4 regions of the Psychrobacillus sp. FSL H8-0483 genome follow, and region 3 is predicted to be linked to each of the others. Evidence: riboswitches for the same ligand, from Rfam matches in the RefSeq annotation. Region 3 holds a riboswitch; each other region holds the start of a gene.
What was found. Region 3 has a riboswitch for S-adenosylmethionine ahead of metK (methionine adenosyltransferase). Riboswitches for the same ligand answer to the same signal wherever they lie in the genome.
Positions count from the first base shown of each region.

Region 1: linked by a shared signal. The riboswitch ahead of mtnK (S-methyl-5-thioribose kinase) and the one ahead of metK (methionine adenosyltransferase) in region 3 are both predicted to bind S-adenosylmethionine.
Region 2: linked by a shared signal. The riboswitch ahead of MHB48_RS00905 (O-acetylhomoserine aminocarboxypropyltransferase/cysteine synthase family protein) and the one ahead of metK (methionine adenosyltransferase) in region 3 are both predicted to bind S-adenosylmethionine.
Region 4: linked by a shared signal. The riboswitch ahead of MHB48_RS17415 (bifunctional homocysteine S-methyltransferase/methylenetetrahydrofolate reductase) and the one ahead of metK (methionine adenosyltransferase) in region 3 are both predicted to bind S-adenosylmethionine.

Region 1 is NZ_CP152052.1:4,064,445-4,072,082, reverse strand. It holds gene MHB48_RS20035 (cupin domain-containing protein) at 1-174, opposite strand, end outside; gene MHB48_RS20030 (methylthioribulose 1-phosphate dehydratase) at 190-807, opposite strand; gene MHB48_RS20025 (2-hydroxy-3-keto-5-methylthiopentenyl-1-phosphate phosphatase) at 804-1,469, opposite strand; gene mtnW (2,3-diketo-5-methylthiopentyl-1-phosphate enolase) at 1,475-2,689, opposite strand; SAM riboswitch class I at 2,840-2,945, opposite strand; SAM riboswitch class I at 3,119-3,274, shown strand; gene mtnK (S-methyl-5-thioribose kinase) at 3,349-4,539, shown strand; gene mtnA (S-methyl-5-thioribose-1-phosphate isomerase) at 4,536-5,591, shown strand; gene MHB48_RS20005 (sugar ABC transporter substrate-binding protein) at 5,588-6,667, shown strand; gene MHB48_RS20000 (sugar ABC transporter ATP-binding protein) at 6,730-7,638, shown strand, end outside.
Region 2 is NZ_CP152052.1:170,051-177,688, reverse strand. It holds gene MHB48_RS00910 (homoserine dehydrogenase) at 1-829, opposite strand, end outside; gene MHB48_RS00905 (O-acetylhomoserine aminocarboxypropyltransferase/cysteine synthase family protein) at 956-2,248, opposite strand; SAM riboswitch class I at 2,363-2,478, opposite strand; gene MHB48_RS00900 (glycerol-3-phosphate acyltransferase) at 2,619-3,260, shown strand; gene MHB48_RS00895 (YdcF family protein) at 3,303-3,866, shown strand; gene MHB48_RS00890 (GIY-YIG nuclease family protein) at 4,094-4,447, opposite strand; gene MHB48_RS00885 (DUF2087 domain-containing protein) at 4,468-5,223, opposite strand; gene MHB48_RS00880 (M3 family oligoendopeptidase) at 5,384-7,081, shown strand; gene MHB48_RS00875 (RDD family protein) at 7,096-7,503, shown strand; gene MHB48_RS00870 (lysoplasmalogenase) at 7,629-7,638, shown strand, end outside.
Region 3 is NZ_CP152052.1:2,989,000-2,996,637, reverse strand. It holds gene MHB48_RS14320 (transposase) at 1-25, shown strand, start outside; gene MHB48_RS14315 (hypothetical protein) at 18-176, shown strand; gene MHB48_RS14310 (type II CAAX endopeptidase family protein) at 892-1,542, shown strand; gene MHB48_RS14305 (NUDIX domain-containing protein) at 1,598-2,071, shown strand; gene MHB48_RS14300 (prolyl oligopeptidase family serine peptidase) at 2,049-2,837, shown strand; gene MHB48_RS14295 (hypothetical protein) at 2,841-3,290, shown strand; gene pckA (phosphoenolpyruvate carboxykinase (ATP)) at 3,412-4,998, opposite strand; SAM riboswitch class I at 5,192-5,309, shown strand; gene metK (methionine adenosyltransferase) at 5,510-6,706, shown strand; gene MHB48_RS14280 (gamma carbonic anhydrase family protein) at 7,217-7,638, opposite strand, start outside.
Region 4 is NZ_CP152052.1:3,581,861-3,589,498, reverse strand. It holds gene MHB48_RS17425 (protoporphyrinogen oxidase) at 1-537, shown strand, start outside; gene MHB48_RS17420 (nuclease-related domain-containing protein) at 680-1,636, shown strand; SAM riboswitch class I at 1,854-1,958, shown strand; gene MHB48_RS17415 (bifunctional homocysteine S-methyltransferase/methylenetetrahydrofolate reductase) at 2,036-3,895, shown strand; gene metH (methionine synthase) at 3,876-7,313, shown strand.

The DNA.
Region 1 (7,638 bases), 1.1 Mb from region 3:
ATTTAGAATTTCTTCTTTTTCTACATCGCTAAGGTCGAATTTTTCGCGAAGATGTCCTGGTAATTTTTCGATTTCCCAATGCTCATAAATAACTTCTTGTTTCTCTAAAAATGCTGCAACCTCGTTTTGTGCTTCAATTGTTTCGTTCGTTCCTTGAATTTTAATGATAGCCATTTTATTCTTCCTTTCTTATTTTGATTTTAGTTGATGTAATGTCAATTGATACTGAAATAAAAACTCACAAGCTTCTAGTAGTTTTTTGGCCTCGAATGCATCACTACCCCAAACAGTAATACCGTGGTTACGAATTAAAACCGCACCTTTCTCAGCGAGTATATGAGACTTAAATTCTTCGGCAAGACTAGGAATGTGCGCATGGTTTGGAATGATAGGAATGGAGAGTATATCATCTTCCTCCCACAGTCCAAAAGCTTTAATGAGTTCTTGGCCACGGCAGTCGATTTTCCCGTTATCACCGTATAATTCAGAGATGACGTTATTTGCAACTGTATGGACATGGAGGCTACATCTAGCGGATGTCTTAGAATAGATAGCGCAGTGCAATAATGTTTCTGCTGATGGCTTTAAATCCGTTTTTTCAACGGGATTTCCACTTGCGTTTACGAGTAAAAAGTCTTCTGGGGTTCTCTTCTTCTTATCTTTTCCGCTAGCTGTGACTAGAAATTCTATTGGATTGTCGTGCACTTTTATAGCCAAATTTCCGCTAGTTCCCATAAACCAGTCCCGAGAAGCTAGTTCATCTTTTATGTCTGCTAACTCTTCCCATTTACTTTGGAGTGTGGTCATATTTCTACACCTAACTTTGCGTCAATAATATTCATGACATCTCGGAAATTTTCGAAAGGTTCATAAGGGATATTCAATTCCTCACACTTAGTAATGAGATAGTCTCTTGCTATAACGAGATCTGCCATTTTGGCAGCTTCTAAATCTGTTATCGAGTCTCCAATTACAACACTTACCGCATCATTATCTTGGAGTTGGCGAATGATGGAGGGCTTACAGCACCCGCAGCCTTGGCTGGTACATTGTTCATCACATCCATGTGGAAACTCGATTTGTATTGTCTCTCCTGAAAAATTGGATGCATTACAATAAACATCCGAAAATGGACCGAACTCTTTAAGCATCGGTTCTACAAAGAAATCAATACCACCACTAACGATATATAGTGGTAGGTTGTGTTTTCTCGTATATGAAACAAATTCAGCAAATCCTTCGCGAATCTGTGCTTGCTCTAACAAATAGGAAACGATTTGATCCTTTAAAGAAGCGGGTAACAGAGCAAACATTTCTGCTACACCTTCACGGATAGATTGCTTTTGTCCTAAAATATTCTCTTTGATCGGCAAGTATTCGGGAGGAGCGAATTTTTTCATGATAGAGATAATATTGTCTTGATTTGTAATAGTGCCATCAAAATCACAAAAGATGACTAGCTTGCTCATAATGCTTACCCCCACAGTTCCATTGCTTTTTTTAATTCACTATATTGTTTTGCAGCTTCTGAAAGAGGAATTCCGTCAAGCACAGCCGATACAGCTTGCCTAAAAGCGAGTCCTCCACCAGTAGCACCTGCAGGATGGCCATGTACGCCTCCACCAGCATTAATAATGCTATCGATTCCATAGTCCTCGATTAATAGCGGAACTAAGCCAGGATGAATACCTGCAGAAGGTACTGGAAAGCTTCGTTTTATTGCACTTACTTTCGTCAATTCTTCACCAAGCGAGAGTGCTGCTGTTTTTTCTAGTGCAACGCTTCCATAAGGTGAAGGGAATAATGAAAAATCTGCTCCTGCATAACGTGTTAATTTTCCAAGTAGTAGTGGAGTAGCAACCCCGTAAAATGGGGAAGATGTGAACGCACCGCTATAAGCGGGATGAGCCATAAACGGTAATTGGATATTCGGGTCTTCCACTAGTTCTTGAAGTACATCAAGGCCATATGCATGGACGTTAAATAAAAGAGCATCTGCTCCAAGTTCTTTTGCTTTTTGTGCTTTTGCTTTTAATCCGGATGTTCGTCCAGATAAGTTAACGGCATAGAGCGTTCGGTGTCCGGTTTCTTCATACACTTGATGCAATACTTCTTGAGCAGTTGTGACACGTTTCTCAAAAGGAGTAAGCGGATTGTCAAAAAGAATTTCATCATCTTTTACGAGATCAACTCCTCCGAGCGCTTGGTGTCGAAGTTGTTCTGCTAAGTAATTAATATCTCGACCAATTACTCCTTTGAATATACTCATGATGAGGGGGCGACCATATACCCCTAGTAGCTCACGGATACTATCAATACCGAATCTTGGTCCTGGAAAGTTAGTCAAAAGCTCTGGAGAAAATTCTAAATCTAAAAGCTTCACTTCACCATCGAGCGATAGTTTGCCAAAAACAGTTGTTAAAATGGCTGGTAAATCTGCCGAGAAATTAGCACTAGGATATTCTATTTTTATTTCCGCTTTGATTTGGTCTGGTTTCAGCGGATGGTGAACATATTCAAATTCTGTAATCGAAACAACATTTCCTTTATGCTGTTTTAATTGTTCCTGTTCAAGTAATGGTAAGTCCGTCCAGGATCCAACTGTTAAACCAAGTGCGATACCCTCTGCTTTTTTTTCAAAAGATCCGGGCTTACCGTACACCTGATAAAGAGAGGTTACACTACTCATTATTCATCACAATCCTTTTAGATAAAATCAACTTCACCTTGGCGCAAGGGCTTTTGCTAAGCTCGTCGCAGTTGCGGATAAGCTGGCGCCTTTCGCTTTTCTCGAAATAAAAAACCTCTTCAAAAAAGAAGAGGTTAAAGGTTTAACGACTTCTTATTTCCCAGTCAATGGACTGCAAGAATTAGCACCGTGTCTAGTAACTAGACCGGTTGCCGGGTATCATAGGGCTCGTCCCTCCACCTGCTCTAAATAAGAAAAATTTATTCAATTGAGATTAGTTTTGTCAAATTAATAATGATTATTTCATGCAACAGAAAGATTGTCAATATAATTTTTAGAATGTTTTTTTTATTGAAATAAATTATTGACAACTCTTTTTCTAATATGCTAGGATTCATTTCAAATAGCATAAATTTGTAAGTAATAGCACTCTTATCAAGAGCAGGCAGAGGGTAATGGCCCGATGAAGCCCAGCAACCGACCGTAATACCGTTGTGAAACGGGGCGCTTTTCGCGCCGAGATGTATATTCTCGTAAGGCACGGTGCTAATTCCATCAGAAAGGTAACTTTCTGAAAGATAAGAGGCGAGAAGTCTCTTATTCTACGCCTCTTTCTTTTGAAAGAGGCTTTTTATTTTGTAAATGAAAGGTAGAGAAGAATGATGATAACTACAAAAAAACAATATGAATCATTAACAGAAGAGCGTGCAATTTTATATGCGAAAGAACTGAATTTCTTTCCAAAGGAAGCGGAATTAAATTGTCGCGAAATTGGTGATGGTAACCTAAATTATGTGTTTCACATAAAGGAATGTAATGGAGAGAAAAGTCTCATTATCAAACAGGCTTTACCATATGCAAAAGTGATTGGAGAAAGCTGGCCACTAACGTTAAAACGTGCCGTAATTGAAGCTAATGCATTAAAAAAACACGGTGAATTTGCGACTGGATTGGTTCCGACTGTATACGCGAGCGACGAGGAACTTGCAATTACGGTTATGGAGGATTTATCCCATTTAAAAATTGCACGCGAAGGATTAATTCATTATGAATCTTATCCGAAGCTATCAAAGGATATTGGGGAGTATCTTGCTCAAACCCTTTTCCATACATCTGATCTTGCATTACACCCGTTTGAAAAAAAACGACTAGTGTCTGAGTTTTCTAATCCAGAGCTATGTAAAATTACAGAAGATCTTATTTTCACGGATCCATTTTTTGATCACGATACAAATGACTATGAACTTTCGTTGAGAGAAGAAGTGGAAGCTATTTGGAATAATGGGCCATTAAAACTGGAAGTCGCGAAATTGAAAAAAAGTTTCTTGACGGAAGCGGAAGCATTACTTCATGGAGATTTGCATACAGGAAGTATCTTTGCTAGCGAAACAGAAACGAAAGTGATAGACCCAGAGTTTGCTTTTTATGGACCTATGGGATTCGATGTTGGATTATTTTTAGCAAATATGATGGTGCAATCCATTACAAGAGAAGCGGAAGAGCGAATTGTGATTCTCGATCATATCGAACAAACGTGGGAAGTGTTTTCATCCAACTTTTCTACACTATGGAAATCAAAAGGTATTGAATCCTATAAAGATACTGAGGGATTTGAAGAGTACGTATTGGATAAAATTTTCACCGATACACTAGGTTTTGCTGGTTGTGAATTAATTCGGCGTACAATCGGGTTAGCACATGTGAAGGATTTGGATGGGATTGCAGATGACGAAAAACGAATCCTTTTCAAAAAACAGGCTTTACTAATAGGGGAAGCACTCATATTAAAACGCAATGAAATTAAATCTATTCATGCAGTAATTGCATTACTGGAGGAGTTACACAAATGAGTATTCCGTTATCGATAGAGTGGACCAATAAGAAACTTAGAATTATAAATCAGCAGAAATTACCTCTTGAAGTGGACTATTTAACACTAGAAACAATAGAAGATGTGTACGATGCAATTGTTACTTTAAAAGTACGAGGGGCTCCTGCTATTGGTATTACAGCTGCATATGGCTTAGCTAGAGCTGCTCAGCATTACGAAACAAATACATTAGAAGAGTTCTATCAGCATTTGGAAAAGGATGCCTTGTATTTAGGGGAATCAAGACCAACAGCCGTCAATTTAGTTTGGGCGTTAGATCGTTTGCAAAGAGTAGCTAAAGATGCTGCAACTATTCAAGAAGCGAAGGAACTGTTGTTAGAGGAAGCTATCGTCATTCATAAGGAAGACGAAGCATCATGCAGAAATATTGGTGAATTTGCCCTCTCCTTACTTGAAAATCAGACGAAAGTTATGACTATATGCAATGCAGGATCTATTGCAACTGCAAAATATGGAACTGCGTTAGCCCCTTTCCATCTTGGAAGCGAACGAGGAAAACGGTTTGAAGTATTCGCTTGTGAAACTAGACCAGTGTTTCAAGGTTCACGACTGACTGTTTGGGAACTTCAGCAATCAGGTGTTGACGTTACGCTGATAACAGACAGTATGGCCGCACATACAATCGGTGCAAAAGGAATTGAAGCAATTATTGTTGGAGCAGACCGAATAGTTGCAAACGGTGATACTGCTAATAAAATTGGAACTCTTAACCTGGCATTATTAGCGGCTGCATATCAAATTCCGTTTTATGTGGCTGCACCGTCTTCCACTTTTGATTTAACTATTGAAAATGGAAAAGAAATACCGATTGAAGAACGTCCATCAGATGAAATAACACATGTTGCAGGAAAGCAAGTAGCCCCATTAAATACAAAAGTATTTAATCCTGCATTTGATGTCACACCTGGCAAATACATTACAGCAATCATTACCGAAAAAGGAATCATCTACCCGGAATACAATAAAAATATTCCCGCTTTATTGGGAACAGAAAAAGGAGAAAGATCATGAAAACAAAAATACATTGGATCTTATCGGTACTATTAATAATTGGTGTCTTATTAACAGGATGTCAACCAAAAGGAGAAACAAAGGAAGAAGCACCTGCTTCCACTAAATCGGAGGTTTCCGATAATCCATTAGCAGGTAAGAAAATTGCATTAGTTATGCAACAAAACCTCGGTACTTTCTCGGCTCAGTACATTGAAGGTGTAAAAGAACAAGTGGAGAAATTTGGTGGAACTGTCACGGTGTTTACTTCTGAAGGGGATCTAGCTAAAATGGCTTCCAACCTTGATGCAGCAGTAAACCAAGGTATGGATGGAATATTAATTGATCACGGAACAAAAGAAGCGCTTAACCAAGGAGTACAAAATGCTGTTGATAAAGGAATACCAGTAGTAGCTTTTGATGCAGGCGTGGAAGTGGAAGGGATAACAGTATTAGAGCAAGGCGATCAAAAGATGGCTGAAATGACTTTAGAAAAATTAGCAATTGATGCAAATGGAGAAGCTAACATAGTAAAAATATGGGTAGCAGGTTTTGCTCCAATGGAAAGAAGACAAATTGCGTATGAGCAATTTTTAAAAGAAAATCAAGGAATTAAGGAAATCGCAACTTTCGGTGCAGCTACACAAAATACAGCACTAGACACTCAAGCGCAAATGGAAGCAATTTTAAAACAATACCCAAATAAGGGGGAAATTACAGCTGTTTGGGCGGCTTGGGATGAATTTGCAAAAGGTGCAGTTCGTGCGATTGAACAAGCAGGTAGAACGGATATAAAAGTTTATAGTATTGATATGAGCGATGAAGATTTACAAATGATTCAAAAAGAAAATAGTCCATGGGCAGCTTCAGCTGCTGTAGATCCAATGGATATAGGGCGTATTCAAGTTCGCTATTTATATCAAAAAATAAATGGAGAGACTCCAGAGGAAAGAGTTGTCCTAGAACCAGTTTTTGTTGACGCAGAAAAACTTCCAGCAGAAACGGTGACAACAAATGACTTACATGAGTTTATCGAAGGCTGGGGTGCCAGCGAACAAGGTTACACAGATGCATTGAAAGAGTTAGAAAATCAATAACCTCAACTAATTGCAGCTGTCCTTAAAAGTGGACAGTTTCTTTTTTAGAAAGGAGTGTATTTATGGCAAATCCTTTTCTTTCAATGAATTCAATACGTAAATCATTTGGAAATGTGGTAGCACTAGAAAGCGCAGAATTTCATCTAGCAAAAGGCGAAGTGCATGCATTGCTCGGTGTAAATGGTGCGGGTAAAAGTACGCTTATAAAAATTTTATCAGGCGTGTACGAACAAGACGAAGGGGAGATTTGGATAGACGGTGAAAATGTTCGACTCCGATCACCAAAAGCGGCAAAAGACCAAGGGATTTATTGCGTTTATCAAGAAGTGGATACAGCAATTGTTCCTGAATTATCCGTTGCTGAAAATATTATGCTAGATACAATTGCTACTAGCAACCGTTTGTTCATCTCAACCTCGAAGTTGTACAAAGAGGCGAGCCATGCACTGAAGCAACTGCAAGTAGAAAACATTGCAGTACAACAACCAGCATTTAAACTTACTTTAGCTGAAAAACAATTAGTATTAATTGCAAGAGCCCTTGTTAGCTCAGCAAAAATAATCATTTTCGACGAACCAACTGCTCCTTTGTCACTTCATGAATCAGATAAGCTTTTTTCAGTAATTAACAAACTAAAAACGCAAGGTGTTAGTTGTATATTTATTTCACATCGACTTCCAGAAGTGTTTGAAATAAGTGACCGAATTACCGTAATGCGTGATGGAAGGCTAGTGGAAACTTTTCATACACTAGATGCAGAACCAGAAATTATTATAGAAGCAATGCTTGGTGCTTCTTTTGATCAGGAGCAGGTAACGCGAAATTATACATTAGGAGAAACAATACTCGAGGTAAAAGGATTATCAGATGGTCAAAAATTAAAGGATCTTTCGTTTACTGTTTCAGAAGGAGAAATTGTTGGTATTGTAGGACTCGTTGGTGCAGGGAAAACGGAGCTGGCCAAAGTGTTG
Region 2 (7,638 bases), 1.3 Mb from region 3:
TTGCGAATAAAGGATGATCCGGACCTACAAGTTGTGGACCTACTGATGCGTAAAGTTCCCCATTTTCATCTTGTTCAATTTCTGCAACATGACGATAACGAAGCCCTTCTTTTTTCGCTTTTCTAACATCTTCTAAAGAAATCCCATCGATTCCAACAACTCTTACGTCCTTCCAGTTTGGCTGCTTACCAAAAGCAAGTGCACTTAAAATCATTAGCTTTCGGAATGCATCTTGACCAGAAATGTCGTTATACGGATCTGCTTCTGCATAACCAAGGGCCTGTGCTTCCTTTAGCGCATCGTCAAACTGGCATTCATCTAAACGCATTTGCGTTAGAATATAGTTCGAAGTTCCATTTAAAATCCCTTGAATCTTCTTCACCGAATTCACTTGAAGTAAATTTTTCAGTGTTTTAATAACCGGAACCCCACCTGCAGTAGTCGCTTCAAAGCCGACAAAGACACCACGTGATTTTGAGCGTTCTTGTAGTGGGATACTATATTTAGAAAACATCACTTTATTTGCCGTAATAACGTGACACCCATTGTCAATCGCTCTACATAAATAGCTATACGCTGGTTCTTCATTGACTATAGCTTCAAAGACAACCTGAAGGCCAGGGATATTCATAATATCCTCGAAATTATCTGTCACTAGTACGCCAGGCGTTTCTGGTCTATCTTTCGATAAATTATTAATTAGAATGGCACTAATTTCAATATCCAATCCTAACGAGTTTTTTAAGTCTTCTCTTTTTTCATTCACAATATGATAAATCCCTTGGCCAACTGTTCCAAAACCTAAGATTGCTGCTTTTATTTTCGCCATACTTTCTCCTCCAAATGAATCTGCACAATTGAGTTCAAATATTCATATTCTAATAAAACACCAACCGAACATTGATTGACTATTTTACATATTGTAGACTATTTTCTCTCAACTAACAACAAAATTCTATCTAGAGAGGACATTTGTTTTTCCTACAAGTACTTTATCAAGTGCATTTTGCAAGTCTTCCACTGCTTCTAACCCTACAGACAAGCGAATTAAGTCCTCTGTAACACCTGATTTCACTAAGTCTTCAGGAGTTAATTGTTGGTGTGTGGTAGATGCAGGGTGAATAATTAACGATTTTGCATCACCTACGTTTGCTACATGCGACCAAATTTCAATGTTATCGATAATATGTCGGCCAGCTTCTTTTCCACCCTTTACCCCAAATGTAAGAATAGAACCAAAGCCATTGTATAAATACTTTTGTGCCAGTTCATAAGATGGATGCTCTTCTAATCCTAAGTAGTTAACCCATTCAACACCCTCGTGATTGGATAAATAATCTGCAATTTTTTGTGCGTTTTCATTGTGCTTAGGAACGCGTAGATGAAGTGTTTCTAACCCTTGAAGGAAAGAAAATGCTGCATCTGGGCTTAAGGATGGACCAAAATCACGAAGCAATTGAACGCGTAGTTTAATCGCAAATGCTACGGTAGGCACATCAATGCCATATCGCAAGCCGTGATAGGTTACGTCTGGCTCTGTGAATCCAGGGAACTTCTCTGAATCCCAATTAAAGTTTCCTCCGTCTACTACTACTCCTCCGATTGTTGTACCGTGACCACCAATCCATTTCGTCGCAGAGTGGATGACTACATGAGCACCATGTTTAATCGGATTCGAGCCATATGGTGTTGCGAATGTATTATCTACTAAAAGAGGAACTCCTACTTCATTTGCAATCGCTGCCACTTTTTCAACATCTAACACGTTCAAACTTGGGTTACCAATAATCTCAGCGAAAAATCCTTTTGTTTTTTCTGTAACTGCTGCTCGGAAATTTTCTGGGTCTGTGGAATCTACAAATTTAACTGTAATTCCGTAGCGTGGCAATGTATGTGCAAATAAATTAAAGGTACCGCCGTACAAGTTTTCCGCTGCAATAATTTCGTCTCCTGCTCCCGCAATATTCAAAATAGAAAATGCAATTGCTGCCATTCCTGAAGAAAGGGCAACTGCTGCTGTTCCACCTTCTAGTAGAGCAATTCGCTGTTCAAAAACATCTACAGTAGGATTTGTAATACGAGAGTAAATATTACCAAATTCTTTTAAAGCAAATAAATTTTGTGCGTGCTCTGTGTCACGAAATACAAAAGAAGTCGTTTTGTGAATTGGAACTGCTCGTGAACCTGTTACTGGATCTGGTTGTTGACCACCGTGTAAAAGAAGTGTTTCTGGTTGAAGATTTGTCATTTGAATTCCTCCTAGAAAGTAGTTTAGATGGATACTTCGGAGTCGGGAGAGGATTGAGAACAAACAAAAACCCCTCTTCAATTTAGAAGAGGGGTGCGATTTCGCATGTTCCTCCTCTTATCTTCCAAATTCGTAACCTGAATTTGTAGGATGTAGCACCTTTCCAAGTTTAGAACTTGTTGGTTGCCGGGCATCGTAGGGCCTAGTCCCTCCGCCACTCTTGATAAGAGTATTAGATTATTTTTCCATCTTGTTACACAGTATATGATTCTATTTATCTGTTCGTCAAGTGTTTTTCACAAAAATTCTGAAACTTCTTTGTACTTGATACGTTTAATATAGTGGAATACTTTTTAGGGAGTGACATACGATGGTAATTTGGAGTATTAGCATCATAGTAATTAGCTATTTAATTGGAGCTATGCACGGTTCAAAGGTAGCCCAATTTTTTAGTGGAGTGAATATAAAAAAAGAAGGCTTAAAAAACTCTGGTGCCTCCAATGCAGCAATTGTTCTTGGAATGAAGTACGGGATGTTAGTTGCAGCAATCGATATTTTAAAAGGTGTGTTCGTTATTATCGGTGTTCGCTTTTTTACAGAGCAATTTGCTACTTTTTCAATTATCGAGTTGGATTTATTACTTTATCTAGCTGGTGCCGCAGTCATTTTAGGACATAACTTCCCCATTTACACTCGTTTTAAAGGTGGAAAAGGGACTGCATCCATTATTGGTGTGCTTCTGGCTATTCATTGGCCTATTGGGCTAATCGGTCTTTTATTATTAATTGGTGCTACTTTTTTAACAGATTATTTATTAATTGGTGTATTTGTATTTTACTTTGTATTTGTGGGTGCTTCTATTTGGACTGCAGATGGAGTTGCACCAATTGCGATTGCTGCACTTTTATTATTCATGGCGTCTATTTTGCATATCGAAAACTTCCAACGCTTAGCTAGGAAAGAAGAGCCAAGGATATCTGCATTTCTAAGGAAAAAGAAGACTTCCATGTAAATGAAATGGGTGATTTGCATAAACAAAAAGAAGAGGTGGATTGTGCTTATTCCTTTATTAGTGATTGCTTCTAGCGGACTCGGTATGTGGATGCTTACTAGTAAATGGATCAATGATGGACTGGAACCTAAAGCAGATGGCTCGAATGAATACGCCATCGTTCTTGGTGCCAAAGTGAAGGAAGGCAATATCCCTTCCCTCGCGTTACGTTATAGATTGGAATCTGCACTAACTTATGCTACAGAAAATCCGCATGTGAAGCTTGTATTGTCTGGTGGACAAGGACCGGACGAAGACATCGAAGAAGCTGCGGTCATGAAAGCTTTTCTATTGGAGCACGGAATAGCGGAAGATAGACTCATCGTAGAGGATCAATCTACTTCTACTTATGAGAATTTGCTATTTTCTCAAAAGCTCCTACCGAAAAACGTAGAATCCGTAACGATTATTACAAGTGACTACCATTTACAACGTGCGAAAATTCTTGCAGAAGAGATCGATTGGGACGCAGATGTTGTAGCAGCTAAGACACCAAAAATTAGCGAAATGAAGTCGCGTTTACGTGAACGCGCTGCATTACTGAAAACCTATATTGTAGGGAAATGACTCCGAATGTGTACGTTTGGGGTCATTTTTTTGTCGTGTTCATTTCCGTCCGGACTGCTCTCGTTTGGACACGCCGGCTCTTGCATAGACATGGTGAGCTCTCGTAAGAGTGGAATCGCTCTCGTTCGGACGCAGTTTGTCTAGTAAAGGATGATATTTCAACCTGTAAATAAGACTGTATTAACTCATTCAAAAAAGACTTCCAATTCCTCGGAAGCCTTTCTACTTCAAATTTTCTTCGTATGGTACCCCCTCTCCCCATATGGCTGTAATTGTTCCATCCATTTTTCCAAGAGCTTTTCTAGTTCTTTCTTTTCAGACGTGGAATGATTTTTAGATGGTTTATATACTTCTATTTGCTCGATTTCAAATGCTTCTTTACCGAATTGTTTCCAATCTTCTTGGAGTAATCGATTGGTATGCGTTCCTGTTTCTAACGTGAATTTGGTGCCATTTAATGTTTTGAAGTTTCGTGTAGAAGCGACAAACTTTTTTCCGTTTTGTTTATTCGTGATGACATAGATGCCACCTTCTATTTTAATTTCTTTATACTCTTGTTTTAGTTCCTTTTTTCGCTCCATTTTTTATCCAATCCTCTACTTTAGTTTTTCACCCAGTACGCACTGCCATCGTCTTTTCTATCTAAAAAGCCGTATTCGATTAGATAACGTCTCAAAGTGACGAAGTCAGCATATACATTTTTAAGTACCTCGTTTATTTCTTTTTCGCTGTAGATGCGTTCTAGTTCAAATCGTTTGATGATGACACGAAGTGTAGCCAGCTTTTGTTTTTCTTTCTTTGGAAATTTTACTAGCGGCCCGTCTATTCCTGCTAGGAAAAATTTCTTTTCAACCTCTTGCTGCTCTTCGGTTGTTATATTGTAACGGTCGTCCACCATCGTTGCATTTTTATGAAGTGGAAGAAAGGTTGGTGCATGGTCATCTTTTTCCTTCAACAATTCCATCATCGTTAAGAATATTTTTGCTTGGCGCTCTTTTTCCTTCAATACAAAGCGATGGTTGCGAATGGTTGATGCACTTCCAATATTTAACTCTGATTGTATTTCTGCATCGTTTTTTCCTTCATAAAATAATCGAAGGAGACTATTTTGATGGTCGGTTAATCCGGTTAATTTTTTGTTTAACCCGATTAGATAATGGAATACAGATCCATGCTCCGTTTCGATATGCCGTTTCATATAACGTTCTGCTTCATAGAGCACATTATCCTCAGGATAAATAAGCCCTTTCTCTACCTGTTCTCCACATAATAGGCAAACAAATACTTCTTTTTCTTCCTTGTAACCCTGCCTTAATTGATTGGCGTCAGCATTCCAAAACAGCTCTGAAATTTCCACGAATAAACACACCCAATCTTTGTTTGTTATTTTATAAACATTTTATAATAACGTCTATAAAAAATCAATTTAATTTTAATAGTTGCAATTTATCTGAAAATATTAAACAATTAAGTTGTAAACGCTTTTATTCTAAGAAGCAATCGAGAGGAGAATACCTTTGGTTACATTTCAAGATTATGAGTACAAACGACCAAATCTAGAAGAAGGCAAAGTAAAGTTTAGTGAGGCATTGGCAAAGTTTAAACAAGCTTCTTCAGTTGAAGAACAAAGTGCAACAATTCAAGAACTGAATGGACTTCGCAATGACTTTTCGACGCAATCTAATTTAGTTTACATTCGTGCATCTATTGATACGAATGATGAATTTTATCAAAACGAACGTGATCATTTTGATGGAATACTTCCAGAGATAGAAGAGTTGGTTACAGAATATTACAAAGCACTTGTTGATTCACCCTTTAGAAAAGAATTAGAAGACAAATGGGGCAGCCAATTATTTGATCTTGCTGATTTTCAAATCAAAGCCTTTTCTTCTGAAGTGATTTCACTTTTGCAAAAGGAAAATAAATTGTCTTCTGACTATTCGAAGCTTGTTGCTTCTGCACAAGTGGAATTTAACGGGGAAACATTGACACTTGCCCAGCTTGGCCCATACGGAGAATCAACGGATCGTGATGTACGTATAAAAGCTATGGAAACAAGATTCGGTTTCTTCCAAGAGCATGAAGCGAAGTTCGATGATATTTATGATCAGCTTGTAAAGGTACGTCATGAAATTGCTACGAAGCTTGGATATAAAAACTTTGTGGAGCTAGGCTATATCCGTATGAATCGAATCGATTATAATGCGGAGATGGTGAAAAAATTCCGTGATCAAGTTCGTGACTTTATCGTACCTGTTGCAACTAAGTTATATGAGCGCCAATCGAAGAGAATTGGGATTGATAATATGAAGTTTTACGATGAATCCCTTAATTTCTTGTCTGGAAATGCTACCCCACAAGGGTCACCTGAGTGGATTGTAGAGAATGGAAAGAAAATGTACGAAGAGTTATCTCCTGAAACCGCTGAGTTTTTCCAGTTTATGATTGATCGTGATTTAATGGACCTAGTTGCTAAAAAAGGAAAAGAATCAGGTGGTTATTGTACATTTATCGATAACTATGAGTCTCCATACATTTTCTCTAATTTTAATGGAACTTCTGGTGATATCGACGTGTTAACTCACGAAGCAGGGCACGCATTCCAAGTATACTCCAGCCGCGATATTGGAATTCCAGAATACCTTTGGCCAACATACGAGGCTTGTGAAATTCACTCGATGAGTATGGAATTTTTCACTTGGCCTTGGATGGAATTGTTCTTTAAAGAGCAAACAGACAAATATAAATTCGCTCATTTAAGTAGTGGCTTGTTATTCTTACCTTATGGTGTAGCTGTAGATGAATTCCAACACGTTGTTTATGAAAATCCAGAAATGACACCAACTGAAAGAAAAGCTGCTTGGAAAAAAATTGAGGAGATTTATTTACCTCACCGTGATTATGATGGTAATAGTTACTTAGAAGCGGGTGCTTTTTGGCAACGTCAAGGACATATCTACAACAGTCCATTCTATTATATCGATTATACATTAGCGCAAATTTGTGCATTCCAATTTTGGAAGCGTTCAAGAGAAGATCACGAAGCTGCTTGGAAAGATTATTTACACCTTTGCCAGCTAGGCGGTTCTAAATCGTTCACAAAATTAGTAGCAGAAGCGAATCTAATCTCTCCATTTGAAGACGGTTGTGTAGAATCGGTAATTGGTTCTATTGAAGAATATTTAAATAGCGTGGATGACTCTGCTTTGTAAGAAGGGAGTGAATAATGACAAACCCGGCTGGATTTTGGATACGTTTTTTCGCAGGTATCTTTGATAGTTTAATTATTGGTATTCCACTTTCAATTATTAGCTACCTACTCGTTGGGGATTGGGAGGAAACTCCCATTACAAGCTTTGGGAACATGCTCTACTCATTAATTGTTCCTGTTTTATGGTATGGATATACAGTCGGAAAGAGAATATTGGGTATTCGAATTGTGAAAGTAGATGGCACAAAACCTGGCTTTGGAACAATGATTTTACGAGTTATTGTTGCTGGTTTTATATATGTGTGCACTTTAGGAATAGGCGTTATCGTGAGTGCTTTTATGGTAGGACTACGAGAAGACAAACGTGCAATTCATGATTTTATCGCAGGAACGTATGTAACTAGTAATCCCCCAGAATATTAAAAGATGCAAGAACAAGCTTGAGCAATTATTTAGGCTTGTTCTTTTTTTATTTTTCTTTCGCATACAATATTGCAGGATATTAAATTTCAGTAACGAATATAAGAATAGAGGGGTGTTGCTTTTTTATGTGGAGTA
Region 3 (7,638 bases):
AAGGAGGATGGAATTCGTTGAGTAAAAACATTAACCGAAAAGGAAACGAGAACTCAAATTATCGTAATGTCGCTCCTTTATTAAAGCAATCCCCTCAAATCAAAACAAAAGTAAATATTGCACAAAATAGAGAAGAAGGAAATGGACACTACAAATTAGATCAAGAAAAGGATTAAGTAAAAGTAAAGACTTAGCATTATTGCTAAGTCTTTTTTCAAAAGAATAAGAAAGTATATAATTTTCCGCTCCATAATTCCAGTGTTTCAGATATTTTGGAGAAAAAGATCGATTCAATACTACTGTTGATTTCCGCTACAATCAAATCAATCATAATGTAGTGGATTGTATACAAGGTAAGGTAGAGGGGATGGACCTGTTTGCTAGCAAGAATCTTTAAGAAGAGCATTTCTGCTAATTTTCTTCTACTGGTAAAAGAGTATATGACTAAAAAATAGTTAGCACTATTGTATAGAGGAGCACTAGAGCACCCGAAATTGCATCTTCGGGTGCTTCCTTTATGAGTTGGAAAGCATCTTTTCACTCATTATCCAAAAAGATCTTAACCTTATTCGTACTGTTGAAGGAAGGCGACGGAAAGACAAACGCCATAAGATTACCGAGAAAAGAGAGGCTGGTCGTGACGTCAGTCACGACCAGCCTCTCTAAAAAATCAATCGGTAATGATATAGCAATATCCGTCTTAAAGACCTTCGAAAACGATGCAAAACAGGTTTTGCACTTAAAGTGCGCAATGCGCTTTCTAGTTTATAATAGGCTTAGCGGTTCGTCTGCAGAAAGCGAGTGGATTTTGAGCAGTTAACTACATAATTGTATAACAGAGCCATTTAATAAGATTTAACATACACCAAAAATCGAAAAGTAGGAGAAATTATGATAAGACAAATTATTTTATTAATAGCACCTACTGCCATGATATTCGTAGGTCTACCAATTTTAGATAATGTCACGATAACCTTTTTTCTTTTTTACGGATGGTTATTGTTTATTCCCCTTATAGTTTCTTATTGGAACAAAGAGTTTAGGTATCCTATCCAACTTCTTTTTTCCAAAAGGTCAATTGTTGTGGGGATTAGTAGCGGGTTAATTTGTTTATTGGCGATTTATGGCTTCGTCACTATTTATCAATCGTCTGTTTTAGATATAGCGCAATTACGCAGTCAGCTTATAGAATGGGACTTTATAGGTCGAAAGGTTATATTGCTTATATTAGTATTAATTCTTATCAATCCTATATTGGAGGAGTTTTATTGGAGAGAGTTTATATACAATCGAATTTTTCCTAAAATGGGAAGTGTAAAAACTATTGTAATTACTTCTTTTTTTTATAGCTTGTATCATCTTATGGTTGTCATAGAGATTTTTAGTTTTCCATTCAATGCATTGGCAGTTATTCCAGTATTTCTTGCAGGCATAATGTGGGGGATTTTTCGCTTCCTATTAAATTCTATTACCGCATCCATTATTAGTCATTGTCTCGCTGATATTGGAATTATGCTCGTGTATTGGAATATTATTCTTTAATCTACTTTTACGTATGTTACACTTTTTATAAACAACATAAAGGGAGGATGAGAGCATGGTTTCTTTCCAAGATTTAAATGACCTACATGTGGAATTATCATTTGAAAAAGGCACATTTCCTATCAAACCAATGCATGTGCTAGTGCTAGCGAAACACAACGACAAATGGTTATTAACGAAGCATCCGAAACGAGGAATTGAGTTTCCAGGCGGGAAAGTGGAGGCGCATGAAACACTTGAAGCAGCTGCTATAAGAGAAACGCTAGAAGAGACGAATGTGGCAATTCGTCATGTAGAGTGGTTCGCTGAATACCTTGTATATGATAAGAAACCTTTTTGTAAGGCGGTTTTTATTGCACATGTTGGCAATATTAATAATGAAGATACGAATTTTGAAACAGAGGGCGCAGTATGGTTATCGACAGATGAATTATTACGTTGTAATAACTTAAGTTTTCATATGAAGGATGATGGAATGAAAGTAATCTTAGAAAAGGTGAGTACGTATGAAGGAAAATGGAGAAATTGAGAAAGTTCGTGTCTATCCATCTCCTAATCCACATATCCGCTTAACTGAAATTACATATTGGTCATGTGGGTTAAGAGTGAAAGGATTACTCGCAACACCTAAAAAGGAAGGTAAGTATGAAGGGATATTATATTGTAGAGGAGGCATGCAAAGCATAGGGATGGTTCGACCTGCTCGTATTGCTCAAATTGCATACGAAGGTTTCATTGTCTTTGCGCCATACTACCGAGGAAATCGCGGAGGAGAAGGTAGGGACGAATTTGGTGGGGAAGATCGCTGGGATGCCGTTTATGCAGTGGATGTTCTAAAGCAGTTTTGTCTACCAAGTCGCATTCATTTATTTGCTTTTTCTCGGGGAGGGATCATGGCTCTTTGGACTGCGATATTGCGGAAAGATATTACGAGCATTGTAACCTGGGCGGGAGTATCGGATATTTTCTTAACGTATGAGGAAAGACAAGATATGAGAAGAATGATGAAGCGAGTTATTGGTGGTACACCGGCCAATCGGGTAGACGAATATGAAATCAGAAATGCTCTTGCGCTCATCGAGGAAATCCACGCATCCACACTTATAATTCATGGACTGCAGGATACAAATGTTTCATTTGAGCATGCTCAAGCCTTAGAAGAAGCATTATTAAGGAATAACAAAGTAGTAGAAACATGGTATTACCCTGAATTTACACATTTCTTCCCGAGCAAAGTGAACCGCCAAGTGGTGAAGGATGCATGTGTGTGGATGAAAATGCAGAAAGGGGTTTAGTTAATGGGCAATATTACCATTACAATTGAATCGAGTAGTGTAGAAGGAAAGTCTTCATGTCCAGTTGATACTAGTTTTTGGAAAAATTTATGGGAACAATACACTGCTGAATTTACTGAATTAATAATACATTGTTGGATGGAAGAGCAGGAAGTAGTGGATGAATTAGGAGCAAGGGCAGTAAACGTAATAAATGAAGGTTTAATGAAAGTATTTACGATCAATTTAAGCGAAGATAATCGCCTTTTCTTCTGTAATTATTCTATAGATCCGAGGGGTGGTTTAAAATGGTTTACAATGTTTTTTCACGTGAATGGTGATGAACGATTAGAAATAGGTCATTATGGCTCTGAAATTACTTTATACAATGTGGATAAAGAAAAAGCAACGGAGTTTTCTGCACTTTTTCCTGGATCATCTATCTCAAATTTCCATGATGATTATGAAGAATAAAGGGATGCCATAAATGCCGTTTAAAAACGGCTTTAGGGCATCCCTTTTTGTATTATTTGTACTTAAGGTGATAACAACTTGCACCCAATGGAGCACAATAACTGTGCTAGCTTGAGGATGATTATGCTATTGGACCGCCTTTAAGCGAAATGTCTTCTGATACTGTACCGAATTTGTTAAAGTTTTCACGGAATGCTTGTGCAAGGGCCGTAGCTTTTGTGTCGTAAGCTTCTTTATCTGCCCATGCATTACGTGGAATTAATACTTCAGATGGTACGCCTTCAATATGTGTAGGGATTTCAAGACCGAATATTTCATCTTTAGCCGTTTCTACATTAGTTAGTTTTCCGTCAATTGCAGCGCGAACCATTGTACGAGTATAAGCCAGTTTCATTCGGCTACCCACTCCATATTCCCCACCAGTCCAACCAGTGTTTACTAGGAATACTTGTGCACCATGCTCATCGATTTTCTTCCCAAGCATTTCTGCATACACAGTTGCATGTAATGGTAAGAAAGGAGAACCAAAGCAAGTTGAGAATGCTGGTTGTGGTGATGTGATTCCGCGTTCAGTTCCTGCCAGTTTAGATGTAAATCCGCTTAAAAAGTGGTACATCGCTTGTTCTTTCGTTAATTTACTGATTGGAGGCAGTACGCCAAATGCATCAGCAGTTAAGAAAACAATTGTGTTAGGGTGACCTGCTACAGAAGGATCTACAATGTTTTCGATATTTTGGATTGGGTATGCTGCACGTGTGTTTTCAGTTAAAGAGTTATCCGCATAAATTGCAATGCGAGTTTCTGCATCAACTACTACGTTCTCTAAAACAGTTCCGAATGTAATCGCGTCATAGATTTGTGGCTCATTTTCACGAGTTAGGTCGATACATTTTGCATAGCATCCACCTTCTATATTAAATACACCATTATCTGACCAACCATGCTCGTCATCTCCGATTAATTTACGTCCAGCATCAGCAGAAAGTGTTGTTTTACCTGTTCCAGACAGACCGAAGAATAAAGCTACATCGCCTTCTTCCCCAACATTTGCTGAACAGTGCATTGGTAAAATGTTTTGTTCTGGTAATAAATAGTTCATAATAGAGAAAATAGATTTTTTCATTTCTCCAGCATATTCTGTACCACCAATTAGAACAACACGTTTTTCCATAGATACGATGATGAAGGTTTCTGATTTAGTTCCATCAACTGCAGGGTCTGCTTTAAAGTTAGGAGCACTAATAACTGTAAAATCCGCTTCATGAGATGCAAGCTCTTCTGATGAAGGGCGGATGAATAATTGATGTGCAAATAAATTGTGCCATGCATATTCATTGATTACTTGAATGCTTAGACGGGATTCTTTGTCTGCACCAGCAAATCCTTTAAATACAAATAATTCATCTTGTTCCTTTAAATACTCTGTCACTTTAATATATAATGCTTCGAAAATTTCAGAGGAGATAGGTTGGTTTACTGAACCCCAATCGATTTTGTCTTTGGAGATAGCTTCTTCAACAATATACTTATCTTTTGGAGAACGACCTGTGTATTTACCTGTCTCTGCTTTTACCGCTCCAGTAGAAGTTAAAACTGCTTCTCCTCTAGATGTTGCCTTTTCTACAAGTTGTGGTACTGATAATTGAACGCTAATGTTGTTACCAGCTAACAATTCGTTCAGTTCACTCACAGTATCGATTGAATTCATGTTGTCTTACCATCCTTTTTTTAATTATTGCCTCTTATTTAGAGGATTTTTCATTGATATGTGAAATAGTATAACACATTTGACTAATTAGTCTACACTAATGACTTGAATATTTTTTTCATGTGTGAAAACTTTTCGAAATAACGCTTGACTTCTACTTCCTAAGTACGTATGATGGTAAATTGAACGGATACTCTTATCCCGAGCTGGTGGAGGGGTCAGGCCCTATGAAACCCGGCAACCTGTAATTAGCAATTTTATTACAAAGGTGCCCAACCTGAGACAAGGTGAAATCCCTTGATTGATAAGAGTGAAAGGTGCTTATGATATTAATCCTTTCCTCATGTATTTTTGCGTGAGCGGGAGGCTTTTTTATTTAACATCGCCCTTTATCCTTGTGTGCCAAGTCCGAAACGGCTTCAAGTTTAATCTAATTGAAATGGCTTGACATGGGAATGAGTACCGTATCAATTCTTGAGAGAAATCTCGCAGGATATAGGAGGAACAATCTATGACACAACGTCGATTATTTACATCGGAATCAGTAACAGAAGGACATCCAGATAAAATCTGTGATCAAATTTCTGATGCTATTTTAGATGCAATTTTAACGGAAGATCCAAATGCACGTGTTGCTTGTGAAACAAGCGTTACTACTGGTCTTGTATTAGTTGCAGGAGAAATCACAACTTCTACTTATGTAGACATCCCTAAAGTGGTTCGTTCTACTATTAAAGAAATTGGATATACTCGTGCTAAATATGGTTTTGACTCTGAAACTTCAGCAGTTTTAACTTCAATTGATGAGCAGTCTGCTGATATTGCAATGGGTGTTGACCAAGCTTTAGAAGCTCGTGAAGGATCTATGACGGATTCAGACATTGAAGCAATCGGTGCAGGTGACCAAGGTCTTATGTTTGGTTATGCTTGTAATGAAACACCAGAACTTATGCCACTTCCAATTAGCTTAGCGCATAAACTGGCACGCCGTTTAGCAGAAGTGCGTAAAGATGAAACATTAGACTACTTACGCCCAGATGGTAAAACGCAAGTAACAGTGGAATATGATGAGAATAATAATCCAGTTCGTATTGATACGATTGTTATTTCTACACAACATCATCCAGAAATAACGCTAGAGCAAATTCAAAAAGATTTAAAAGAAGTAGTGATCAAACCTATTGTTCCTGCTCATTTAATCGATGAAAATACAAAATACTTTATCAATCCAACTGGCCGATTTGTAATTGGTGGACCTCAAGGAGATGCTGGTTTAACAGGTCGTAAAATCATCGTAGATACTTATGGTGGATACGCTCGTCATGGCGGTGGTGCATTCTCAGGTAAAGATCCAACGAAAGTGGACCGTTCTGCTGCATATGCTGCTCGCTATGTTGCCAAAAATATTGTGGCGGCTGGAATTGCAGATCGTTGCGAAGTACAATTAGCATATGCAATTGGTGTAGCACAACCTGTATCTATTGCTGTAGATACATTTGGAACTGGGAAAGTAGAAGAGGCACAATTAGTAGCACATATTCGTGAACTATTTGACCTTCGTCCAGCAGGAATTATTAAAATGCTAGACCTACGTCGCCCAATTTACAAACAAACTGCAGCTTATGGTCACTTCGGTCGTACAGACATCGACGCACCATGGGAAAAAACAGATAAAGCAGAAGCTTTAAAAGAAAAAGCTGGTCTATAATTAAAAAAGCGATACTTTCCTTGAGAAATATAGGGAAGTATCGTTTTTTTGTTATAGTTTTCTCATGGAATATAACTTTCGGTAAATGGGCAATTACTCTTATTAAAAAAAGACGCTCAAACCTACTTCTACCATTACAACGCGCACGGAAGTGTCATTGCTTTAACCGATCAAAACGGTGAGTAGATAGCGACTTATGAATACGATGCATGGGGGAATGTATTAAAAGTAGAAGAAGCGGAAATTGCATCTTCGGGAGCTTGCAATAGGAGTAGGAAAGAGTCTCTTCTTTTTATCGAAAAAAGTATTAACCTGTTTTCGAAAGTTGTAGGAGTGCGACAGACGGACAAATGCCAGAAGATTACCGAGAAAAAAGAGGCTGTTCGTGACGTCAGTCACGAACAGCCTCTCACAAAAATAAAACGGTAATAATATAGCAAGAAGTCTGTTCAAAGCCCTCCGGAAATGAAAGAAAATAGGTTTTGTGCTTAAAGGGCGCTTGCTCTTTTTTTATTCCTGTATCGATTTATAATACTGCCCTTTTTCTACATACTCACGAATAATTCGTTGTACATCTTCTTTATCAACATCCGTTAATTCTCGTACAACTTTCGCTGGGCTCCCCATAGCAAGGGAGTTAGGTGGAATTTTCTTTCCAGGAGGTACAAGACTCCCGGCTCCGATGAATGCTCCTTCTCCTATTTCTGCGCCGTCTAATATGATCGAACCCATCCCGACTAAGGCACCTTTTCGAACAATACAACTATGTAAAGTAACTTGATGTCCAATGGTCACTTCATCTTCTATAATAAGTGGTTTATTTGGACTTTGATGAAGGCAACTTAAATCTTGTATGCTCACTTTTCGTCCAATAATAGTAGGAGCAACGTCTCCTCTAATTACCGTATTAAACCAAATTGTAGACTCTGGTC
Region 4 (7,638 bases), 590 kb from region 3:
ATATTGCAAAATGAGGAATTAGATAACGATTTTAATAAGCTAAAAAACTCGTCACTTATTAGTATTTATTTGGGATTTGATATTCCAGATGAACAGCTCCCTGCGGAGGGAACAGGTTTTATTGTTTCTGAAAATAGCGATGTGAAATGTAATGCATGCACATGGACAAGTCGTAAATGGAAGCACACATCCAAAAACAGTCATTTACTTGTGCGTATGTTTTATAAGAGCACTAATCCCGCGTATGAAGGCATGAAGCATATGAGCGAGGACGAGCTAGTAGAAGTGGCTTTACAAGATATCGAAAAGAGTTTGAAGCTAAATGGTAAACCCCAAGTGGTAGAAGTAACGAAATGGAATGATCTAATGCCAAACTATCATTTAGAGCATGGCGAAGCAATTAAATCGTTGAACGAGAAAATGGATTCACTGTTTCCTCACGTAATGCTTGCAGGATGTTCCTATTATGGGGTAGGTATAGGAGCTTGTATTAAAAATGGGAAAGAAACGGCTGAGTTAATAGCTGAAAGAATGTAAGAATTTAATTGTGAATGCAAATTTGGGGCCAAAATATAATTTTGGTCCTTTTTTTATTATGGAAATGGAATTGTCGGTGTTTTAGTGGAATTTACATTTATTGTTCATGTGATACGATGCGAATGGGGGTGGTTTATTGATAGTGAAAACACGTTCGAATGAGTACAGTTATATTGGTTTAAAGTTGTTAGAAAGACGATTGCCAGAAATGCACGGCATGAAGGATTTGATTCATTCGAAAATGCATATGGCGAAGGCTGGAATTCACGGGGAAGTGCGAGTGGACGGGGTGTTTCAGAAGTATTCCTTTCCGTTTGAGTACGTGGTGTTGCATGATATAAGTTTAGAATCGTATGGAAAGTTTCAGATTGATACAGTATTTGTTACGCAGTATTATGCGGTTATTTTAGAGAGTAAAAATATAGGTGGAAGATTGCGTTTTAAGCAAAATCCTTTGCAGCTAGAACGAGAAAATGATGAGGGGAAAGTGGATGTGTTTGAAAGTCCAGAGGGACAAATGGAGCGCAATATATGTTTGCTCGATGACTGGTTGCAAGTACGCGGAGTGAGGATTCCTATTTATGGTGTGATTGTATTGACGAACGCAAAGGTATTGGTAGTTGAGTCATCTGTTAACTACCCTACAATACTTCATCAAACGATTCCTGTGTTTCTGAGGAATATTACTCGAGAGAAAATGTGTTTAGAGGTGGATGAAATGCATGAGTTAGCAGAGAAAATGGTGGCTAGCCATCAATCGTATTTTCCTTATCCTATGTGTGGTCGATGGGGCATCCACCCGAATGATTTGCTGACTGGGGTTTGTTGTGAGAAGTGTGAAAAGTTAGGAATGGTGAAAAGGAAAAATGGCTGGAACTGTTTGAGGTGTGGTTATGTGGAACGACTCGCTCACGAGAAAGCGATTTGGGAATGGTTTGTATTAGTTGGGGAGAGTATTAATAATCGGCAGTGTCGATATTTTTTGAAGTTGGAATCTTTCCAATCTGTTTCACGTATATTGAATTCAATGGAGCTTATGAGAGAGGGATCAGCAAAAAGAAATACACTTTATAAGTGGAATTGGGACTTAAATAGGTGAATCGGATAATAAAGTAAGATTATCGGATAATAAACAATCATAATCGGATGATTACCCATGAAAATCGGATAATAAATAAAAGAATCGGATAATAACCAATAACAATAGGATAATCTTCTCACCTCTAATCTGAATATCTAGAAGATTCGAAACACATCTTGACGCTTTAGTTGAAGAAAGGTAGTATAATCCTAATAATAAAAAACTGAATAGTGAATTCTTATCAAGAGAAGCTGAGGGACTGGCCCTTTGAAGCTTCAGCAACCAGCCGAATGGTCAGGTGCTAAATCCAGCAGACATATTATGGTCTGAAAGATGAGAAGGTACGAATTTTGCATACTCGTAAAGCCTTCTTTTTCATAGAAGGCTTTTTTTGTATTTTAGAGAGGATGAGAGCGAATGGGATTGTTAGAGAAATTGCAAACAAATATGTTAACTGCAGACGGAGCAATGGGGACGCTGCTTTATTCATACGGAATTGATTATTGTAATGAAGAATTAAACATACAGAAACCTGAGATTGTAGAGAAGATTCATCAAGATTATATCGCTGCAGGAGCAGATATTATCCAAACGAATACATATGGAGCGAATGCGATTAAGTTGGCGCGATACGGGTTAGAGCATCAAGTGAAAGAAATCAATGAAGCGGCGATGCAAATTGCGAAGAGAGCTGCTGCACCAGGAGGACAATTTGTGCTTGGGACGATCGGTGGCATCCGAGGAATACGTAAGAGTGATGCCTCCATCAGTGAAATTATTGCAACGCTTGACCAGCAAGCAACTCAACTTTTATCGGGAAATCCAGATGGTTTACTGTTAGAGACGTACTATGATTTGGAGGAGCTAACGACCACTGTGACGTATTTGCGCAAGATGACGGATACGCCAATCATTGCCCAAGTATCGATGCATGAGCCAGGTATCTTGCAAAATGGCTTATCGCTAAATGAAGCCTTGCATCAGCTAGCAGCAATTGGGGCCGACATTGTAGGAGTCAATTGCCGATTAGGACCTCATCATACAATCCAAGCGTTTGAAGCGGTCACGCTCCCTGAAAAAGCGTTTCTTTCTGCTTATCCAAATGCGAGTCTGCTCGATATAGAGGATGGACGTATTGTATACGAATCCGAAGCAGATTATTTTGGTAAAGCAGCATTATACCTAAGGGAAGCAGGTGTCCGTTTAATCGGTGGATGCTGCGGGACGACACCAAAACATATAGAAGCGGTGAAAAAAAGAATCGGTAATTTACCTCCGATTACAAATAAAATCGTAAAGTCGAAAACAGCCATTGTTATTCAAGAAGCAGAGCCAACAATCAATCAGCCACTCCACGAAAAAGCGAAGACGGAAAGAACGATTATTGTTGAACTGGATACGCCCCGACATTTGGATACATCTACTTTCATGGAAGGGGCCGACAAGCTTTATGCCGCTGGAATTGACGCAGTCACGATGGCGGATAATTCACTAGCTTCTCCGCGAATTAGCAATATGGCAATGGGATCCATGCTAAAGCTGCAAAATAATATTCGTCCACTTGCACATATTACTTGTCGTGACCGCAACTTGATTGGCTTGCAATCACATTTAATGGGGCTTGATGCACTTGGCATCCATGACATACTGGCTGTAACTGGCGATCCAACAAAAATTGGAGATTTCCCAGGTGCAACAAGTGTTTATGATGTCTCCAGCTTAGAGTTGCTTCAATTAATTAAACAGCTAAATGAAGGTATTTCATTCTCGGGAAAATCGCTTCGAAAAAAAGCAAACTTCTCCGTTGCAGCAGCTTTCAATCCAAATGTTCGCATACTCGATCGTGCTGTCAAGCGACTGGAGAAAAAAATAGAATGTGGAGCAGATTATTTCATCACGCAGCCTGTTTATACAAAAGAGAAATTGCATGAAATATATGAAGCAACCAACCATCTATCTACACCTATTTTCATTGGCATTATGCCGCTCACGAATAGCCGTAATTCGGAGTTCTTGCATAATGAAGTGCCTGGTATTAAATTATCAGACGAAGTGCTGGAACGTATGCGCTTATGTGGCGAAGATAGAGAGCGCGCGACTGCGGAGGGTATACAAATCGCGAAAGAACTAATCGATACTGCTGCAGAATTATTTAATGGTATTTACATCATTACGCCGTTTTTCCGATACGATATGTCACTGGAATTGATTCGCTATATTAAAGAGTTTGATGAAAAGAAAGCGAGAGAAAACAGTTATGTCCAAACATCTAATTGAGCAGCAGCTTCAAAATAGAATACTTATTATCGATGGTGCGATGGGTACGATGATTCAAAATGCCAACCTTTCCCCAGAAGATTTCGGTGGAGAAGAATACGACGGTTGTAATGAATATTTGAACATTATAAATCCAAATGTTATTGAACAAATTCATCGGGAATACTTAGAAGCTGGTGCTGATATCATCTGTACAAATACATTTGGTGGAACTCCAGTCGTGTTGAATGAGTACAATCTAGGTGATCAGGCACGTGATATTAACCTTCGCGCAGCGCAACTTGCGAAGAAGTGTACTGAAGAACTTTCTACACCAGAATGGCCGCGTTTTGTAGCTGGAGCAATTGGACCAACGACGAAAACATTATCAGTCACTGGTGGAATTACGTTTGATGAATTAACGCATGACTTTTACGTGCAAGCAAAAGCTTTAGTCGAAGGTGGATCCGATGTTATCTTACTAGAAACGAGTCAGGATATGCTGAATGTGAAAGCTGCTACAATCGGAATAAAACAGGCATTTGAAGAAACGGGAAAAGAACTTCCTATTATGATTTCGGGCACAATCGAGCCAATGGGAACGACGCTCGCTGGTCAAAGCATCGAAGCCTTCTACATTTCCATTGAGCATATTAAGCCACTTTCTGTTGGATTGAATTGTGCAACTGGCCCTGAATTTATGACGGATCATATTCGTTCCCTTTCGGAGCTATCAGAAGGTTATGTAAGCTGTTATCCGAATGCAGGGTTACCTGACGAAGAAGGGCATTATCATGAGTCACCGGAATCGCTCTCTAAAAAACTAAGAGGCTTTGCAGAAAAAGGCTGGCTAAATGTAGTCGGTGGATGCTGTGGAACAACTCCTGCACATATCCAAGCAGTTCGCGAAGCAGTGAAAGACCTTGCACCACGCAAACGAGCAGAAGCAGGTCATGGCCATGTTGTGTCTGGAATTGAACCCCTTCAATATGATGAATCGATGCGTCCTTTATTTATTGGAGAACGTACCAATGTTATTGGGTCTAGGAAGTTTAAACGATTGATTGTAGATGGGAAATTTGAAGAAGCTTCTGAAATTGCGCGTGCCCAAGTAAAAGGTGGGGCACATGTAATTGATATTTGTCTTGCAAACCCAGACCGAGATGAGCTGGAGGATATGACACATTTCATGAAAGAAGTCGTAAAAAAAGTGAAAGTGCCACTTGTCATTGATTCGACGGATGAAAATGTTATTGAAGAAGCATTGAAATATTCACAAGGAAAAACAATTATCAACTCGATTAATTTAGAGGACGGAGAAGAACGATTCGACGCGGTTATGCCCCTTGTGAAAAAGTATGGAGCAGCAGTAGTAGTCGGAACGATTGATGAAGTTGGAATGGCTGTTACACGTGAGCGCAAGCTCGAAATTGCAGAACGTTCGTATGATTTGCTTGTAAACAAATGGGGACTTGCGCCAGAAGATATTATTTTTGATCCATTAGTATTTCCAGTAGGTACGGGGGATCAACAATACATTGGTTCGGCAGTAGAAACGATTGAAGGTATTCGATTAATAAAAGAAAAGATGCCACGTACCTTAACGATTCTTGGCGTAAGTAATGTATCATTTGGACTTCCTCCAGTAGGACGTGAAGTATTAAATGCGGTTTATCTATACCACTGTACACAAGCGGGACTTGATTATGCGATTGTGAATACAGAGAAATTGGAACGATTTGCGTCTATCCCGAAACAAGAAGTGGAAATGGCGAATGAGCTTTTATTCACAACGACGGACCAAACTCTTGCTGATTTTACAGACTTTTATCGAGATAAAAAGAAAGAAAAGACAGAAGATGATATTCCAAAAACGGTTCCTGAGCGTCTTGCTTATTATATTATCGAAGGAACAAAAGAGGGGTTGATTCCTGATTTGGAAGCTGCACTTCAAATGTATGAAACTCCTCTGGAAGTCATCAATGGACCATTAATGGAAGGGATGTCCGAAGTGGGGCGTCTATTTAATGACAATCAACTAATTGTTGCAGAAGTACTTCAAAGTGCGGGTGTCATGAAAGCATCTGTTGCCCATTTAGAGCAATATATGGAGAAAAAAGAAGATGACTCTGGTAAAGGGAAAATCGTGCTAGCAACTGTAAAAGGCGATGTACATGATATAGGGAAAAATTTGGTGGATATCATTTTAAGTAACAACGGATATAAAGTGATTGACGTTGGAATTAAAGTAACGCCTGCTACGCTAATCGAAGTAATTCGGAAAGAAAAGCCTGATATCATAGGCTTGTCCGGGTTGCTCGTTAAATCGGCGCAGCAAATGGTTATTACAGCACAGGATTTTAAAGAAGCGGGTATTGACGTTCCGATTCTTGTAGGGGGAGCAGCTCTTTCTAGGAGATTTACTGAAACTAAAATTTCTGCGGAATATGATGGTCCAGTGCTGTATGCAAAAGATGCGATGCAAGGACTTGATCTTGCAAATCGTTTGCAAAATGAGGAAGATAAAGTGGTTTTATTACAGGAACTCGATGTACAGCAAGAAAAACGAAAAGTGGCAGAGGCTAATCGCGCGTCCAAGCAAGCGGTTGCTGTTTTAGAGAAACCAGTGAAAACTGTCCGAGAGGATGTCCAGGTTTACCAACCGAAGGATCTTCGTCGACATGTGCAGAAAGATTATTCAGTTGCTCATCTTCATCCGTATGTAAATATGCGAACACTAATCGGGCATCATTTAGGGTTAAAAGGGTACAGTGAGAAGTTATTAGATGAGGGGGATGATCGTGCAACAGAACTTCATGAATTAGTAACAGGATTCTTAACTTCAGGTATTTTAAAACCACGAGGGATGTATCAATTTTTCCCGGCACAATCGGATGGAGACGATGTAATTATTTATGATCCGGCAGATTCTAAAACTGAAATTGAGCGTTTCACATTTCCGCGGCAATCAGCAGAACCATTCCTATGCCTTGCTGATTACTTGAAGTCCGTGGCAAGTGGTGAAATGGACTACGTAGCATTTATGCAAGTAACTGCGGGTCATGGCGTTCGTGCCGAAGCAACTAAACTAAAAGAACAAGGAAAGTTTTTAGAAAGTCATGCATTACAGGCTACTGCCCTAGAAGTGGCAGAAGGATATGCGGAACGAATTCACCAAGAGATTCGAGATCAGTGGGGCTTCCCTGACGCAACAGACTTTACGATGCGAGAACGTTTCGCAGCCAAATATCAAGGGCAACGATTCTCCTTTGGATACCCAGCTTGTCCAAATCTAGAGGACCAAACAAAATTATTTGGCTTGTTAAGACCGGAAGATATTGGCGTACAGTTAACAGAAGGATTCATGATGGAACCAGAAGCATCTGTTTCAGCAATCGTATTCGCTCATCCAGATGCGAGATATTTTGTAGTGGATTAATTGTAATCGCCAATCCTTGTTTTCCGCTATAGGCGGACGCTTTCCGCAAGGTGAGCGATAAGCCAACCCAGCAACTATGCGTAATTTTGTGTTGTCTTATCTGTCTCACTCATCCCGTTGGAGTCGCCGCCTGCCGCTTCAATCAACAAACTCATAATTGAAACCAGAGCATATGACAGAAAAATAGTTAGCATCCAATTTATTTAGCAGCGAAAAAGCTCCCGAAATTACATCTTCGGGAGCTTTTATTATAAGTAGGATAGAATTAATTCTCTGATTATCCAGAAGAGTACTAACATGTTGCATAAAGTTGCAGGAGGGTGAC